Regions from separate parts of the Rhodococcus sp. IEGM 1354 genome, predicted to be linked through region 3. Evidence: riboswitches for the same ligand, from Rfam matches in the RefSeq annotation. Region 3 holds a riboswitch; each other region holds the start of a gene.

Region 1 (4,481 bases), on a different contig from region 3:
TCGGGGACGCGTGCGCTCACCCGCAGTTCGGGATTCGAGACGATGTCGCGGAGTTCGTCGGCCTCGAGGGGGAGTTCGGCCTCGTCCCCTTCGTTCGAAGTCCGTGCATGGACGATGGTGTCCGGGAAGTATGCGGTCGCTGTGCGCCGATGCGTCGATACCCCGTCGTACTCGGACACCGCATCCAGCGCATCGACAACGGTGCCGTCGGGCAGCACGATCCGTTCGTCGACCGATCCCTCGGTGCACGGTGGAATCGCATCGTCCCATGCCTCTGCTGAGACCTGCAGTGGTGCAGCGACTCCTGCACGATCGACGACCCCGGATGCCGTGCTGTCCCCACTGAGGTCCTCGACGGTCATGCCGCCCGACAGTTCGGCCTTCTTCGAGTAGATCTGCATCGGTTGGAACACCAGTGAATTCGAGGGGGAAGCGAACTCCACTTCGACGTCTGTGGGCAACGAGCGAACCAGGGACTCCGACATCGCCGACGCCTTCTCGGCCGTCAGCCACGGGTAGTCGGGGTTGTCGTACTTACCTGGGTAGGAACCGGTGAAGAAGGAGAACGTCTCGCCGGCGGGAACTACGACGTCACAACCCGGTATGTCTCCGACCTCGGGCGAATCAAGGGTGATTCCGGCTGCCACACAGCCCACGGCGACGATCGCAGCGACGACCACGGCGTCGATCCGGACTCCACCGCGCCGCATGTCGATTCGCACACGGTAAGCCTAATCGGTGATCGATTGGCTCATGAGTAGTGCGCAATTCCCGGTTCCGGCCGGAGACCTGCTCTCCACATCCAACGGCCCGCGCCGAATCCGGCGGCCCGGTACCGGGGTATTTTTGGCTGACACTCGGCGAACATCGCCGGTGGCAAGGGTTGAAATCATCGTGATTGAAACCGAATGCGTACGTGCACTTGACTTCTCGATAGATTTGTCTGTACGTTCCTGTCACCATCCAGAGCGACCGAGAGACCTTGGCTCGATGACGTCGCAGCAACCCCGCCCTGAGGCGTGTGGGTGCTACCGCCAGGACCGATGGAGGCGCGACCGATGAACATCTGTATCTGTACGCACGCGTGATCGATCGGCGTACTCACAGCACGAAATCCTCGAAAGGCAACCCAGCGATGATCGCTGCCCATCCGACCCGGCGGTTCCGGTGACTCAACTCGACTCTCGTCCCGTTGTGGATACGACGGACGACATTCCCGACGAACAACTCGTCGTTGCACGCACGTGGCACCCGTGGCGCTGGGTGATCGGAGTCGCCACTCTGATCGTGGTCGGTCAGTTCCTGCACGGCTTCGTCACTAACCCCGGCTGGGATTGGGACACCTTCGCTCAGTACTTCACTGCGGCATCGGTGATGTCGGCGCTGTGGTTGACCATCCAGCTCACCTTCTGGGGCACGCTGATCGGCTTCGCCATAGGTATCGGCCTGGCGGTAGCGCGGCTGTCCGACAATCCTGTGTTGCAGGTTATCTCCTGGTTCTACATCTGGGCCTTCCGTTCCATCCCGTTGATCGTGCAGCTTCTGTTCTGGTTCAATATTGCGTACCTGTATCAGACTCTGTCTTTGGGAATTCCGTTCGGTCCCAGCTTCTTCCAGTTCGACGTCAACAACGTCATCAGTGGATCGACGGCGGCCATCATCGGGCTGGCCCTGCACCAAGCGGCCTACTCCGCCGAGATCGTTCGGGCCGGTATCATCTCGGTGGACCAGGGGCAACTCGAAGCAGCAGCAGCGCTGGGTATTCCGAAGAGACGGGAGTTCTTCAAGATCGTTCTGCCGCAGGCGATGCGAGGGATTCTCCCCAACGCGGCCAACGAGGTGATCTCTCTGTTCAAAGGTACGTCGATCGTGTCGGTCATGGCCATCGCCGAATTGTTCTACCAGGTGCAGGTCATTTACGGACGCAACGGACGCGTGGTTCCGCTGCTCATGGTCGCGACCGTCTGGTACATCATTTTGACGTCGGTGCTCTCGATCGTGCAGTTCTACGTCGAGCGGCACTACGCCAAGGGCGCGGTACGCAACATTCCGCTGACGCCGATCCAACAGATTCGCCACAAGCTCTCCAACGTCACCTTCGCGCCGAGAGGGGCGACCCGATGACCACTCTCGATGCCTCCACATCCAGTGCCGCAACGAGATACGCGGTCGAGGTGCGCGGCGTCCACAAGTCCTACGGCGGGCTCGAGGTGCTCAAAGGCGTCGACCTCGTCGTACGTCCCGGTGAGGTGACCGCGATTATCGGCCCCTCGGGTTCGGGCAAGTCGACTTTGCTGCGCGCTCTGAACCATCTGGAGAAGGTGGACCAGGGCACCGTCCGGATCGACGGTGATCTGGTGGGATATCGGCGCAAAGGCAACAAACTGCACGAACTCAGCAACAAGGAGATTCTGCGGCAGCGTTCCCAGATCGGTTTCGTGTTCCAGAACTTCAATCTGTTTCCTCACCTGACGGTCCTCGAGAATGTCGTCGAAGCCCCGATCTCTGCGCAGAAACGCCCGCGTTCCGACGTCGAACCCGAAGCGCTGGCTCTCCTCGATCGAGTCGGGGTGCACTCTAAAGCGCATGACTATCCGCGACGGCTCTCCGGCGGACAACAGCAGCGGGTCGCCATCGCGCGTGCACTTGCCCTGCGTCCCACAGTCATTCTGTTCGACGAGCCGACGTCAGCCCTCGATCCCGAATTGGTGGGAGAGGTTCTCGAGGTCATCCGCGGCCTGGCGTGCGATGGTGCCACCCTGGTGATCGTCACGCACGAGGTCGGGTTCGCTCGCGAGGTCGCCGACACCGTCGTCTTCATGGATGGCGGCGTCATCGTCGAACAAGGCTCTCCTGCAGAGATTCTCGATTCACCCCAGGAGGAACGCACCAAGTCGTTCCTCGCTCACGTTCTCTAGCTCTCACTCACCCTTCACCTGCACCCACGAACGGGGAAAGTCATGTCCGGATCATCTCGTAGGCTCGCGGTAGTAGCGTCCGCATTCGCGGTCCTGGCGCTCACTGCGACTGCATGCAGCGAACCCACTGCCGAATCTCGGGTCGTCACCGATGACGGCGGAACGTTCGATCTTTCACCCGAGCAGGCCGACCGCGTTCGCGTCGAGAAGGTCGACGAGATCGCAGCCGAAGTGCCGCAAGCGATTCGCGATCGCGGCACGCTGATCGTCACCGGGGCGGGCGGTACCGCGCCACCACTGCGCTTCTACGCCACCGACGACACCACCATCGTGGGGTCCGAGGTGGACTTCTCGTACCTGATCGCCGACATTCTCGGTCTCGACGTCGATCTTCAGGTCGCAGATTGGTCACAGAACTTCGTGAAGATCGATTCCGGCGAGAACGATGTGTTCATCTCCAATGTCACCGTCACCGAGGAGCGCAAGGACAAGTACGACTTCGCGACCTATCGACTGGACAACCTCGCTTTCGAGGCGCAGAAGGACACCGATTGGACAGTCGAGAAGCGTCAGGACATCGCAGGTAAGAAGATCGGTGTCGGCTCCGGTACCAATCAAGAGCAGCTGCTGGTGGACTGGAACGAACAGAACGTAGCCGAGGGTCTGGCTCCCGCCGAGATCGCTTATTACCAGAACACCTCCGACTACTACCTGGCGCTCGGGTCAGGCCGTATCGACGGGTATCTGGGACCGAATCCGTCGGCTGTCTATCACGCGGCAACCGGCGGCGAAACAAAGATCATCGGCACGTTCTCCGGTGCCGGAGATGCGCTGCAGGGTGAAATAGCAGTTCTGACGAAGAAGGACAACGGCCTCATCGACGCCGTGCAGGACGCAGTGAACCACGCCATCGAGGACGGCAGCTATCAGAAGGTGATCGATCGTTGGGGCCTGCAGTCCGAGGCAGTGACCGAGTCCGTCATCAACCCGCCCGGGCTACCCCGCAAGGAAGGTTAGACAGCTGAGCAGGGGTGACGTCGGCCGGGGAGTTGGTCGCTGATCTGGTGGACAGGTAATCGAGACAGGAAGCACATGAGCGCGACGTTCGATGTCAACATCCGCACTGGTGACACGGGTCCAGGACGCGTGGACTTCGTCGAGGTCGATCAGCACGATCGGCTGGCGACGCCCCTGCTGCAAGAACTGGCGATCGAATATTCGTCCAGGTACGGCCGGAGCCCCGGTGTCCAATACGAGGAACTGAAGTCCTATCCCGCCCGGGAGTTCGCACCGCCGGGTGGTGTGTTGGTAATTGCCTTGGCCGATGGCGTTCCTGTCGCCGGAGGTGCGTACCGGAAATACGACTCGGAAACCGCAGAGCTCAAACGTATTTGGACATCGAAAGAGCACCGCGGCAGGGGTTTCGGCAGACTCGTCGTGGCCGAGCTGGAACGCAGCGCACGTGATCGCGGATATCGCAGGGTCTACCTGACGACCGGCTGGAATCAGCCCGAGGCCGTTGCGCTGTACCTGGCAGCTGGATACACCCCGCTCTACGACCGA
Region 2 (4,481 bases), on a different contig from region 3:
GAACATGCCACCGAATCCGACGATGCCGACGAACAGGGTCATCCACACCTGCCCACGGCGCAGGGCACCGAGCTCGGTGATCGGACTGGTGGTCGGCATCGCGTCGAGTCGCGGCATCCACAGGACCAGCGCACTGACGGTGAGCAACCCGATCACGGCGACGAGCGCGAATGCGCTTCGCCACCCGAGGGCCTGGCCGATCCAGGTCGCCACCGGTACACCGACGACGTTCGCCACCGATAGACCCATCATCACCATCGCGACGGCCTTGGCTCGTTTGCCCGGCTCAGCGAGGTGCGCTGCCACTAGCGCCGCAACGCCGAAATACGCGCCGTGCGGCAGGCCGGCCACGAATCGGGAGGCCACCAACTCGTTGAAACTCGGTGCGAAGACCGTCCCGAGATTGCCGAGCGTGAACGCCACCATCAGCGCCAGCAACAACATGCGCCGAGGAACACGCGCCGCAAGAGCGGCGATGGTCGGCGCACCGACGACGACGCCGAGTGCGTAGGCGGAGATCATGTGACCGGCCGACGGCTCCGAGATGCCCATCGTCGTCGCGATGTCCGGGAGCAGGCCCATCGACGCGAATTCGGTGGTGCCGATACCGAAGCCGCCGATGGACAGAGCCAGCATGGCAAGCCTGCGGCGGGTCGAGTGTGGTCGATGGCCGACACTCAACCCACTCGACACCTTGCCGCGCACGGCGCTGACGTTTCTGGCGAGAGCGGAATCGGTGACAGTCACAGCAGAACAACCTTCGTAAGCAATCGGACTACAGAGCGGGGCCGGGGGCGCGATGACGACCTGGTGGATCGATTCAGCACAGCCCGACCGGACGGCACAACGTTCGTCGTCTCCATTGTCTTCCCCGAGGCGACTCGTTTTCGAGTCGTCGGGCGGTGATTGTCCTCACCAGAGCATCTGCTCGAGGGTCGCGAGCGCCCTCGTTCCCCCGAGACACCCGTACCCGCTAAGATTCCTGCCAGGTCATGAGTGCCAGCATCGAGCCCCGGCTTGCTGGCCGGCAACCCTCCAACCGCGGTGGGGTGCCCCGGGTGAACGACCAGGCCGATGCAACACATCCGTGTCGTATCGACAAGCGCGGGTCCGCTCCGAAGCGGACCCACTGATCTTCGGTCCCCACGGGCCGAGGCATGTCAGGAGGTTCTCATGTGTTGCTGTACCGATACGCCCCGTAACGCTCGAGTTCTCGAGCTTCATTCGACAGAAAACACGTCTGAGAAAACGGAGTATCACCAGCCATGACCGATTCGACCCCCGACGTCGTCGACGCCACCGGAGCACCCACCGAGGATCCGTTCACCGATCCCGCAGCCGACTGGAGCTTCGAGACCAAGCAGATCCATTCGGGTCAGACACCGGACGGCACCACCAGGGCTCGTGCGTTGCCCATCTACCAGACCACCTCGTACACGTTCGACAACACCGATCACGCGGCCGCATTGTTCGGTCTGGCCGAGCCCGGCAACATCTACACCCGGATCATCAACCCGACACAGGATGTCGTCGAGCAGCGCATCGCGGCCCTCGAAGGTGGCGTCGCGGCATTGCTGCTCGCGTCGGGCCAGGCCGCCGAGACGTTCGCGATTCTCAACCTCGCCGAGGCGGGCGACCACATCGTGTCGAGCCCGCGGCTCTACGGCGGCACCTACAACCTGTTCCATTACACGCTCCCCAAGCTGGGTATCACCGTCTCGTTCGTCGATGATCCGGACGATCTCGAGCAGTGGCGCGCGGCCATCACACCGTCGACCAAAGCGTTCTACGGTGAGACGATCTCCAATCCGAAGAACGACATTCTCGATATCCCCGGCATTTCGGCCGTTGCCCACGAGAACGGCATTCCGCTGATCGTCGACAACACCGTCGCGACGCCGTACCTGCTGCAGCCGCTGAAGCACGGTGCCGACATCGTGGTGCACTCGGCGACGAAGTACCTCGGCGGTCACGGCACGGCGATCGCAGGCGTCATCGTCGACGGCGGAACGTTCGACTGGACGCAGGGCCGTCACCCCAACTTCACCACCCCGGACCCGAGTTACCACGGTGTCGTCTTCGCCGATCTCGGCGCTCCGGCCTTCGCCTTGAAGGCACGGGTGCAGTTGTTGCGCGACATCGGGGCTGCGGTGTCACCCTTCAATGCGTTCCTCATCAGCCAAGGTCTCGAGACGTTGAGTCTTCGAATCGAGCGGCACGTGGCGAACGCGCAGAAGGTAGCCGAGTTCCTCGCCGGTCGCGACGACGTCGTCTCGATCAACTACGCCGGACTCGAATCCTCGCCCTGGTACGAGCGCGGGCAGCAGCTACTCCCGAAGGGGCAGGGCGCGATCATCGCCTTCGAACTGAAGGGAGGAGTGGACGCGGGCAAGAAGTTCGTCAACGCTCTCACTCTGCACAGTCATGTGGCTAACATCGGAGACGTGCGTTCTCTCGTCATCCATCCGGCATCCACCACGCATTCGCAGTTGACCCCGGAAGAGCAGTTGGCCTCCGGCGTCACTCCTGGCCTCGTGCGTCTGGCCGTCGGTATAGAAGGAATCGACGACATCATCGCCGATCTCGAGGTCGGCTTCCGCGCGGCGGCGTCTTGAGTCACAGCTTGAATACAGGCGTTCGTCCGGAGGCGGTTCTTCCGTCTCCGGACGGGCGGTTGGGAACCATCGACATCGGTGGTCTCGATCTCGAGAACGGTTCTCACATCCCGCACGTGACCGTGGCGGTGCAGCGTTGGGGCGAGATGGCAGCCGATCGCAGCAACGTCGTCCTCGTCGAACACGCGTTGACCGGTGATTCCCACGTTTCGGGACCGCCGGATGCCGACCACGTACTGCCCGGTTGGTGGAACGGGATGGTCGGGCCGGGCAGCCCCATCGACACCGACGAATGGTGTGTCGTCGCCACCAACGTGCTCGGCGGATGCGGAGGCACCACCGGGCCGAGCAGTATCTCCCCCGACGGCACCCCGTACGGTTCGCGCTTCCCCGAAATTTCGATCCGCGATCAGGTGGCGGCAGAGGTCGCGGTGGCCGACGTTCTGGGTATCGATCGGTTCGCCGCCGTCGTGGGCGGATCGATGGGCGGCATGCGCACGCTCGAATGGATTGTGGGACATCCGGATCGGGTGGGTGCCGCGCTGGTCCTCGCCGTCGGTGCCCGCGCGACAGCAGACCAGATCGGGACGCAAACCACCCAGATCGCTGCGATCAAGGCCGATCCGGGTTGGCTCGGCGGCAACTACCACGACACCGGCACCGCCCCGACCGCCGGACTCGGAATTGCTCGACGCATCGCGCATCTGACGTACCGAACCGAGAGCGAACTCGACATTCGGTTCGGAAACTCTCCCCAGAACGACGAGGATCCGTGGGCCGGCGGCAGGTACTCCGCGCAGAGCTACCTCGAGCATCAGGCCGCCAAACTGGTCAATCGATTCGACGCGGCAACGTACGTTCTTCTGAGCGAAGCGATGAACCGCCACGACGTGGGCCGAGGACGCGGCGGCGTTGCCGAAGCCCTTGCGTCCGTGCCGGTTCCGACCATCGTCGGGGGCGTCGATTCCGATCGCCTCTACCCGCTTCGACTGCAGAAAGAAATTGCGCGTGAGCTCCCACAGTGCCGGGGGCTCGAAGTGATCCAGTCGCGAGACGGCCACGATGGATTTCTCACCGAGGCCGATTCGGTGGCGAAGCTGCTGGCCGAGACGATGGAGCTCGCCCGCCTCGGACGGCGCTGACCCGAGTCGATCGGTCTACGTCAGTCCGTCCCCAAGGGATCGATCGACAGCGACAGAAAAACGATCGCACCGCCGACGCATCCCAGCGCCAACACGTCGAATGCCCTGCTGCGCACCTTCAGGGTGCCGACGCGTGACTCCGGCAGGCACAGTCGCAGCAACGCTGCCACCACAGCTGCACACCCGAAGATGAACGAGCCACGCCGCCAACGGTCGGCGAGAACCAGGACCAGCGCGGCGAGCACGATGACCGACACCGCGACCATCGGCAGATTCCGAGCGAGCGCCGCTCGGAAACCCGGCACGTGATCGCCTCGCGCATCCTGTGTCTCGTTCACCTCGGCTCGCTCAACTCTTGGCCGCAGTGCGTTCGGCTCGCTCCACGACATTGGACAGCAGAAACGCTCGCGTCAACGGCCCCACTCCGCCGGGGTTGGGCGACAGGAAACCTGCCACCTCGGCGACGTCGTCCGCGACGTCTCCGCGCAATCCGTCCTCGGTGCGGGTGACCCCGACGTCGAGCACAGCCGCGCCGGGCTTGACCATGTCTGCGGTGATCAATCCGGGAACTCCGGCGGCCGCGATGACGATGTCGGCACGGGAGACCTCTGCGGCGAGATCACGAGTTCCGGTGTGGCACAACGTGACCGTCGCATTCTCCGAGCGGCGCGTCAGCAGCAGTCCGATCGGCCGGCCCACCGTCACACCGCGGCCGATGACCACG
Region 3 (4,481 bases):
GAACGGTCGCCAGAATCTGGGCCCATTGCGCGGTACGAGACGTCGGTGCCACATCGCGGGGGATTGCCTCCACGACAGGCTTCAGGTCGTCCAGATACTGTGCCAGAGAACCCAACCGCGGGTGGTCGTAGAGCTGCGCGACGGTGATCTCGGGGAACCGCTCGCGCAGTGCCGTCACCAGCTGAGCGGCCGACAGCGAACCGCCGCCGTTGGCGAAGAAGTCGGCGTTCTCGTCGTTGACCTGCGCGCCGAGGATGTTGGTCCACAACTCGGCAACCCACCCGGCGGTACCACCGAGCGCCGACGCGCCTGCCATGCCGGGCAGCGGCCACGGGAGCGCATTGCGGTCGACCTTGCCCGAGGTACGGGTGGGCATCTCGTCGACCAGCGCGAGCCGCGGTACGAGCGCCGACGGCAACTGCTCGGCCAGCAAGGCGCGCGCGGCCTCCAGGTCGAAGTCGGGATTGGTACTGGCGAGATAGCCCACCAGAACCGAGTTGCCCGCAGCGGTCTTGCGGACTGCCGCGGCCGCACCGCCGACGCCCGGAAGTGCTTGCAGCGCATTGTCTATCTCGCCCAGCTCTATGCGTCGCCCACCGAGCTTGACCTGGTCGTCGGCGCGGCCCTGGAACAACAGTCCCTCGAGCTCGAGCTTCACCAGGTCGCCGCTGCGATACGCCCGGTCCCACCCGAGAGAGGGCATGGGCGCGTACTTCTCGGCGTCCTTGGCCGGATCGAGATACCGGGCGAGGCCGACGCCGCCGATGACGAGCTCGCCTACTTCGCCGACCGCCACCGGAGTGCCCGAGGCGTCGACGACTGCCAGATCCCAACCGTCCAGCGGTAATCCGATGCGGACCGGGCCCTTCCCGTCCATGATGGACGCGCACGCGACGACCGTCGCCTCGGTGGGGCCGTAGGTGTTCCAGACTTCCCGGCCTTCGACGGCGAGCCGCTCGGCCAGCTCGGGTGGGCATGCTTCGCCACCGAAGATCAACAGCCGCACCGCTTCCAGTGCCACCGCGGGCCACAGTGACGCCAGCGTCGGCACCGTCGAGACGACGCTGATGTCTCGGGAGACGAGCCACGGACCGAGGTCGAAGCCGGATCGCACCAGGGAGCGCGGGGCGGGCACCAGGCAGGCGCCGTGCCGCCACGCCAGCCACATCTCCTCGCAGGAGGCGTCGAACGCGACCGACAGGCCGGCGAGCACTCGGTCACCCGGTCCCAGCGGATCCTTCTGCAGGAACATGCGAGCCTCGGCGTCGACGAACGCCGCGGCGTTACGGTGGCTGACTGCAACACCTTTGGGGGTTCCGGTCGAACCCGAGGTGAAGATCACCCACGCGTCGTCCTCGGGTGTGGGCGGCTCGGGCACCGGAGTACCGCCACCCAGTTCAGGCGCATTCTGTTTCGGCGCGGTGCCGGCTGCGATACCGCCCGCAGTGACGATGGCCGTCACCTGCGCCTCACCGAAGACCAATTCGGCGCGCTCTTCCGGATCGTCGGCGTCGACGGGTACGTACGCAGCCCCGACGTCGAGGATCGACAGAATCGCGACATAGAGCGAGAAGGACCCCGACGGCATCCTGATGCCGACGCGGTCGCCGCGTCGGACACCGGCGTCGGCGAGCCACTGGGCCCCCTCGGCGATGTCGTCCAGCAGTTCGGCGTAGCTGACCGACACCGTCCCGTCGTCGATCGCGGGTGCATCCGGAAAACGATCGGCTGTCTCCTGCAGTACGTCGATCAGTGTGCGGGCCGGCGGGGCAAGGGGCGAGCGGAGAAACGCGGCCGGAGCAGGTGCGATATCCGTGCTCGAACCCGGCAGATCGTTCTCTTGGTGCACAGGCAACCGGGTGTCCTTCTCGTTCGTTGGCAGATGACTCATGTGGTGCTGAGGAAAAGCAGCGCCGTTGGTTATCTCACGTTCTGTTTGCCAGCAGGTGAACGAGCGCGCCTTCCCACCGCGGAGATCCTACTGCTGTCTCGGCGTGAGCCCCGGCTTGACAAAACCGTGGCGGGTTTGCCAGTGTCTTGACCACGGTCACGAGTACCAGCATCGAGCCCCGGCTTGCTGGTCGGCAACCCTCCTTCGCGGTGGGGTGCTCCGGGTGACGACCAGGCTGACGCCGGAGAACCGGCGCGGCAAGCGCGGACTCGTTCACGAATCACTTCCGTTGCGGGTCCCTCGAACGTGAGGGCTTGATCTGTCATGACGTCTGTACTTTCCCGTCCCTGTGCTCCTTTTGCCCCTGTTTCCGGCACGGAGTTGCAGGTTCCGCTGGTCCACGGTGGCACGTGCACCTACGCCAACTTCGACTACGCGGCCAGCGCGCCCGCGCTGTCGGCGGTGACGAATCGGATCGCGGAGTTGCTGCCGTTCTACTCGAGCGTGCACCGCGGTGCCGGCTACGCGTCTCGGGTGTGCACCGCGGCATACGAGAAGGCGCGCGAGACCGTCGCTGAGTTCGTTGGGGCACAACAGGATTCCGTGGTCGTGTTCACACGCAACACCACCGATTCGCTCAACCTGCTGGCCGCGTGCGTGCCGGGGGAGACCGTGGTGCTCGATATCGAGCACCACGCGAACCTGCTGCCGTGGCGCAATCGCCGAGTGGTGGTGGCAGCATCGACGCTGGCCGAGACGCTCGCCCGGCTCGACGCGGAGTTGGCTGCGAAACCTGCTGCGCTACTGGCCATCACGGGGGCATCGAACGTCACCGGCGAAGTGCTCCCTATCGGGCAACTGGCCGATCTCGCGCATCGGCACGGTGCTCGGATCGTCGTCGACGGCGCACAGCTCGTTCCGCACCGTCGAGTGGACATTGCCGCACTCGGTGTGGACTATCTGGCGTTCTCGGGACACAAGCTCTACGCCCCGTTCGGCGCGGGTGTGCTTGTGGGAAGCCGTGATTGGCTCGACGCCGGCGAACCCCACCTGGCCGGCGGTGGTGCCGTGCGCAGTGTGACGATCGAGCACACCGACTGGGCTCCCGCACCGCAGCGACACGAGGCAGGAACGCCCAATGTGCTCGGTGTCGTCGCGCTGGCGGCGGCGTGCGAGGCCATCGCATCGTTCGACGAGGACGCCGCGACCGCACACGAGCGGGAATTGTCCACCCGATTGCGAGACGGGTTGGCCGCACTGAAGGGTGTCGAACTGCTGCAGGTGTGGGCAGACGCGCCCGACGTCGTCGGCATCGTCACGTTCACCGTCGCCGGCTACGACCCCGGTGAAGTGGCGGCGTACCTGTCGGCCGAACACGGCATCGGAGTGCGCGACGGAAAGTTCTGCGCCCACCCCCTGCTGCGCCGACTCGGTCATGCCGACGGTGCCGTGCGGGCCAGTATCGGTCTCGGCAGTTCCTCGGCCGACGTGGACCGACTCGTCGGCGCGTTGGCGGCGTTCGTCGAGTCCGGTCCGAACTGGAATTACGCCGAAGAGGCCGGGTGGTGGAACCCCGTTCCGGACCCTCGGCCGTTCCCCGCCCTGGCCGACGGGGCCGCCGGGGTTGGATCCCCGTGCAGCCCCACAGACAGTTAGCATGGCGTCATGACCGTGAGTGTCGTCTTTCGTGGCAATCGCCACTGGTGCAACAGGTATGTCGATCTGTGCCGCACTGCGTCCGGGTCGTGTTCGAGTTCGGCTCCGCTCCGACCGCATGCGTATCCCGACCGACGAATCAGGACCACCACTCATGTCGCACAATCACACCCGCATAGCCATCGAATCCGATGACGTCTGGACCGAACTGACCGCTGGGCCCGAGGTGAACACCGTCAGGATCGTCGCCTCGGACCTGCGGGAAGCTCAGCAACAACGCGCCCGGTTGCACGCAGAAGCCGTCGACCGCGGTGAATCGGCCGAGAACCTCGCGGTCTTCCTCGATCTCGAGATCTACGTCGCTGCCGACGCCAGGACAGCCCGTCGGGAATTCGCCGCACTCGACGCGCCGGCGGGCCCGTCGTCGATCCGCTACGTCGGTACCCCGTCGGGACTGGCGAGTTTGATCTCCGACGTCACCGCGGCCGACGTCGCGGACGGCGTGACGCTGCAGGTACACGGCGAGATCGAGCGGCAGGCGACGTTCCTGGTCGCAGGAGTGTTGCCGCTCCTCGAATCGCGCGGCACCCGCCTCGACACCGACGTCGTCGACGCGATCCTCGGCGCACCCCGAATCGCCCCGACCCTCGCCTCGTAGGTCGTTCGAGCTCAGGTAACGTCGATCGCCAGACCAGCGGTGATGCGCAGCAACTCGGTGTACGAGGAGCGGAAGATCGTGTCGATGTGCCCGGCTGCGGCCCACAATTCCGGGTGGGCCGCCAGGTCCTGATCGACGAACGTATCCAAGTTCGTCGGATGGCCGACCGGAGCAATTCCGCCGATCGGCTGACCGGTGGCGTGCTTGGCGGTACGCAGATCGGCTCGGGCGAGTGTGCCGCCGAGACGCTCACCGGTGTGCTCGAGATGAACATTG
Region 4 (4,481 bases), on a different contig from region 3:
CAGGGCGTCGTGGCGGCGTTCGTTCTGGGTGCGTCGATCTCGTGCGGCGGCAGCGTCGCGAGCAGCGGTGTCCGATGCGTCGGCGTCGGCTTGGCCGCCGGGTTCAGCAGCGCTGCCGGAGCCGGTGGTGTCGTTGGTGTCGTTGGTGTTGGGCGTGCTGTGTGGCGTTGTGCCGCAACCACAGTCGCTGCTGTCGGTGTACTCACCCTCACCGCGGTCTTCGCCACTGCGGTCTTCGCCACTGCGGTCGTCGTCACCGTAGAAGTTGGCACCGTTGTCGTTCGTCCCATCCCACAGGTATTCGTCACCCGATCGAGCATCGCTGGATCCTGCCTCGTCGGGCATCGGCCCGGGCTTTGGCGTAGCTGCACTGCCACTCCCGCCGCCGTCCCCGCCGCCGTCCTCGTCGCCGGTGGTCTCATCCTCGTGGACGATCGATGTCGGGTCGGCGGGATTGTTCACTCCCGGCTTCGCGGCTTTCGAGAACAAGGCTTCGAGGTAGGCCCGTAGCTCCGAGTCGACGCAGAACTTTCCTTCCGACATTCCGTCGGACCCCTGCTCACCGAGGTAGAAGAACGCATCCCGCCGTTTCCGCGGCCTCGGCTTCGCGTTCTTGTCCTCGTCTTCGTCCTCGTCGAAGTCGCCGTCGGGGTCGAGGATCGAACCGAGGTGCGCCACCAACGGCGCGAAGTCGTCGGGTCGCCTCGTCGACGCCAAGCCGACCAACTGCTGTTCGGCGCGATCGCGGGTCTGCGGATCGACACTCGAGGGCAGATGGCGGAAGAATTCGCGGATCATCTGCACGTGCTGGACGTCGAGCAGTCCTGCCCGCATCGCTGCAGCGGTGTGCGGCAGCAAAGGCGGTAGCGGTTCGCCGGACAGTGCGGTGCGGTCACCCAATTCGGCGGCCAGACGTACTCGCGCCCCGGCTGTTCGTGGGGTGATCCGGATCATCCACGCCACCGAGCACGGCACCGACCCCGGATAGACGTCGAGGCCGTGCTGTGAGATCAGCTCGTTGAGCCAGGTGTGCGAATACGCGGTCACAGACCGCGACAGAGTTTCCATGCGTTGGATCACCGCACGGCGGTCGGCATTCGACCATGCCACCGACGCCTGCCCCGCCAACTCGGCGACCGCGGACTCGACACGGTCCACCAGCGCTGACAGTTCGGGATCGGACACAGCAGGGGCAGGCGGCACCGTCTCGATGCCGTCCACCCCTGATCCGCCGTCCCCCGAAAGCATGGACAGAATCTACCGCGACCCACCGACAACTATTCGAACGCACGTTCCCACATCATTTGGCTGTCGCTGCGGCCCAGCTGGAGTCGGCGCACGGCACTATGCGGCCAATTACATATGGATCCAAAGTGTGACGTTGTCGGATTTGTGCAACCACGAGTCGCAAAGATGCTGGTGGCGGCGTTCAATATCCCCCAAGGCGGACGTAACGACCACAGCAGCGTTGCTTGCATCGGTGACGAAAGCCACTGCTCGACGGTACCTCCGAATGCGACTGTCGAGCCGGTGACCAATGTTGTGTGTTGACCCAGTGGGGATGATCGACATGAACGACTCGTGTGGCTCCGCGCTTTCGTGCAGTTCGGCCAAGGACATGATCACCCGACTCCAGTTCGGCACCGCCGACCTGTGGCCAGAGGACGCGGCGCTTGCTGCCCGCTGGCGCTACATGGCCGATCTGGTCGACTCCGATCGCGGCATTCTCGCTGAGCTCCACGGTTCGGTAACGACTCCGGTGGCGGATGCTCTCGCTGCGGCTGCGGAACTGTGCAGACAATCGGCCGATGAGCCTGTGACCGCCGGAGACTGGGCGCTACTCGGACGAGCGCTGGCGTGGCTCGGCCCCGGCGGTTCCGATATCGATCGCGCGTTGCTTGCTGTGGGAGAAGAGTTGACACTGATCGGTCTCGACGGTGCGGAACAGGACTTCTCGGTCGCGACCTGGCTCTGCATGGACGTCCTCGTCCGATTCGCTCATGCCGGCGAAGCGATCGACTACTGGGTGCACCGCGTGAATGCGCCAGAGTTGAACAAGGTTGCCTCGCATGATGATTCGAGATCTTGCGCGAGTGGGAGCGCTGGACTGGCGCTGGCCGTCTGAACGGTAGGCATCGTTCCGACCGCGCTTCTCGCGTCTGTTGTCGGCGGGTTTTCCTACCCCGGTTGGCAACCGAGTCGACGCTCTCGTAGTATCGGGAACCGTAGGACCATCCAGAGCGACCGAGAGACCTGGCTCTATGACGTCGCAGCAACCCCCCGCTCGTCGGGTGAGGGTGCTACCGCCGGGACCGATGGAGGAATGCACGTGAACACCCGAGTTGCCTCAGGCTTCGTCAACGGTTGCCGCCGTCTCCATGTCGATCTGTGCCGCCTCAACGGTTCGACCTGTCGCAGCTGACCTTTCGCCGCAACTCGTACTTCACACCTCACCTCATCATCTGCGCGCACTCCTGCCTGGGCACACCCAGCTCGGACGCGGGACTGTGCGCGCGATCGACCAGATATCGGAGACACCTACGTGTCCACTCGTCCTGCATTCCTGGTGGCCGGCCTGATCGCCACTACGGCCACATTCCTCGCCGGGTGCGCCGGTGGTGCCGCCACCACGGCCGCCGATGCCGGTCCGGCTCAGCCGGGCGGGACTCTGCGTTACGGCTTGTCCGGGGCCCCGACCTGCTCGGATCCCGCCCAGTCCGGCACCAACCAGACCATCTACGTCACCCGTCAGGTCGTCGATTCACTCACCGATCAGAACCCCGAAACCGGTGAGATCGAACCGTGGCTGGCCGAGCGGTGGGAGGTCGGTCCCGACGCGAAATCCTTCACATTCACGCTGAAGGACGGCGTCACCTTCAGTGACGGCACGGTGCTCGACGCGGCGGCGGTGAAGGCGAATTTCGACGCGATCATCGGCCTCGGCGCAGCGAAGGCACCGTTGGCGGCGAGCTATCTGACCGGCTATCAGAGCGCGACGGTGGTCGACCCCTCGACGGTGCGCATCGACTTCGCAGCACCGAATGCGCAGTTCCTGCAGGCGAGTTCGACACCACAGCTCGGAATACAGGCACTCGCTACCTCGGGCCGATCGGCGGAATCGCGGTGCTTGGGAACCAACATCGGGTCCGGGCCCTTCACCTATGCCGACTACCAACAGGATCGGTCGGTCTCGTTGGCCAAGCGGACCGGATACAACTGGGGTTCAGCGGTATTCGGTCACACCGGCGAGGCCTATCTCGATCGCATCGATTTCACCATCGTGCCCGAGTCGGGCGTCCGCACGGGAAGCTTGTCCTCCGATCAACTGGACGCCGTCAGCGATGCGTTGCCGCAGGACGCTCCGCAGATCGAAGCGACCGGCGGCCGAATTCTGACCACCTCGAACCCGGGAGTCCCGTTCGGCATTCAGCCCAACGTCACGCGCGGTGCGTTGCAGGATCCCGTCGTGCGCGCCGCACTGGTGCCTGCCATCAACCGGCAGGAACTCGTCGACACCGTACTGGGACCCGATTTCGAGCCGGCCACCAGCGCGTTGGCCAGTGCGACACCGGGTTACACCGAACTCGCCGGAGTGACCTACGACCCGGACAATGCCAAGGCGTTGCTCGACGCGGCAGGGTGGGTTCCCGGATCGGACGGAATCCGTGAAAAGGACGGACAGAGGCTGAGTTTCGAGGTCATGTACTCCGCAGTGTTCGCTGGCAACCAGGCGATCCTGGAGTTGACGCAGCAGCAGCTACGTGCGGTGGGCGTCGACCTGCAGCTCGAGTTGGTCTCGACGTCCGAGGCGACAGCACGTCAAGGCACCAAGGACTACGACTCCACGTACTACAACAGCACCCGCGCCGACGGCGATATTCTGCGCACCACGTTCGCCGTCGAAGGACGTAACCTGAACGCGCGCAGCCCGATTCCCGAGCTGGATGCATCGCTGACCGATCAGCTCTCGACCACCGATGCAACGGCGCGCAACGACATCCTCGCCACCGCGCAACAGCAGGTGCTCGACAACGGACTGTGGATCCCCACGATCGAACTGTCGCAGGCCGTCGGCGCGGCGTCGAAAGTGCAGGACCTGAAGTTCGAGGCCTCCGCTCGACTGCAGTTCTTCGATACCTGGCTGAGCGCATGATCCGGTACCTCGGACAGCGCGTACTGCAGGCAGTGGCAGTGCTGTGGGCCGCGTTCACCATCTCGTTCGGCGTGCTGTTCCTGCTGCCGTCGGACCCGGTGAGTCTTGCTGTCGACTCGGCCGGCTCGGGCACACCGGTCGACGCAGCGGCCGTCGCAGAATTGCAGGCCCGCTACGGTTTGGACCAGCCGGTGTGGGTTCAGTACTGGCATTCGCTGACCGGGGCTGTGCAGGGCGACTTCGGATTGTCCATCGCCACCGGACAACCGGTGACGACGGCCATCCTCGATGCCGTGCCGAGCACGCTCGGCCTCGCAGGCACCGCACT

What was found. Region 3 has a riboswitch for S-adenosylmethionine ahead of QM588_RS21350 (aminotransferase class V-fold PLP-dependent enzyme). Riboswitches for the same ligand answer to the same signal wherever they lie in the genome.
Region 1: another riboswitch for S-adenosylmethionine. It lies ahead of QM588_RS19230 (amino acid ABC transporter permease); the one in region 3 lies ahead of QM588_RS21350 (aminotransferase class V-fold PLP-dependent enzyme).
Region 2: another riboswitch for S-adenosylmethionine. It lies ahead of QM588_RS16745 (bifunctional o-acetylhomoserine/o-acetylserine sulfhydrylase); the one in region 3 lies ahead of QM588_RS21350 (aminotransferase class V-fold PLP-dependent enzyme).
Region 4: another riboswitch for S-adenosylmethionine. It lies ahead of QM588_RS19265 (ABC transporter substrate-binding protein); the one in region 3 lies ahead of QM588_RS21350 (aminotransferase class V-fold PLP-dependent enzyme).

The regions. Positions count from the first base shown of each region.
Region 1 is NZ_JASHKT010000009.1:64,507-68,987, forward strand. It holds gene QM588_RS19225 (hypothetical protein) at 1-722, opposite strand, end outside; SAM riboswitch class I at 957-1,050, shown strand; gene QM588_RS19230 (amino acid ABC transporter permease) at 1,264-2,124, shown strand; gene QM588_RS19235 (amino acid ABC transporter ATP-binding protein) at 2,121-2,918, shown strand; gene QM588_RS19240 (ABC transporter substrate-binding protein) at 2,961-3,935, shown strand; gene QM588_RS19245 (GNAT family N-acetyltransferase) at 4,011-4,481, shown strand, end outside.
Region 2 is NZ_JASHKT010000007.1:74,455-78,935, forward strand. It holds gene QM588_RS16740 (MFS transporter) at 1-636, opposite strand, end outside; SAM riboswitch class IV at 989-1,111, shown strand; gene QM588_RS16745 (bifunctional o-acetylhomoserine/o-acetylserine sulfhydrylase) at 1,266-2,615, shown strand; gene metX (homoserine O-acetyltransferase MetX) at 2,624-3,757, shown strand; gene QM588_RS16755 (DUF3017 domain-containing protein) at 3,778-4,023, opposite strand; gene QM588_RS16760 (bifunctional methylenetetrahydrofolate dehydrogenase/methenyltetrahydrofolate cyclohydrolase) at 4,106-4,481, opposite strand, start outside.
Region 3 is NZ_JASHKT010000011.1:88,749-93,229, forward strand. It holds gene QM588_RS21345 (Pls/PosA family non-ribosomal peptide synthetase) at 1-1,891, opposite strand, end outside; SAM riboswitch class IV at 2,046-2,161, shown strand; gene QM588_RS21350 (aminotransferase class V-fold PLP-dependent enzyme) at 2,216-3,547, shown strand; gene QM588_RS21355 (hypothetical protein) at 3,702-4,205, shown strand; gene QM588_RS21360 (YbaK/EbsC family protein) at 4,217-4,481, opposite strand, start outside.
Region 4 is NZ_JASHKT010000009.1:70,215-74,695, forward strand. It holds gene QM588_RS19255 (HNH endonuclease signature motif containing protein) at 1-1,248, opposite strand, end outside; gene QM588_RS19260 (hypothetical protein) at 1,571-2,125, shown strand; SAM riboswitch class I at 2,229-2,322, shown strand; gene QM588_RS19265 (ABC transporter substrate-binding protein) at 2,567-4,153, shown strand; gene QM588_RS19270 (ABC transporter permease) at 4,150-4,481, shown strand, end outside.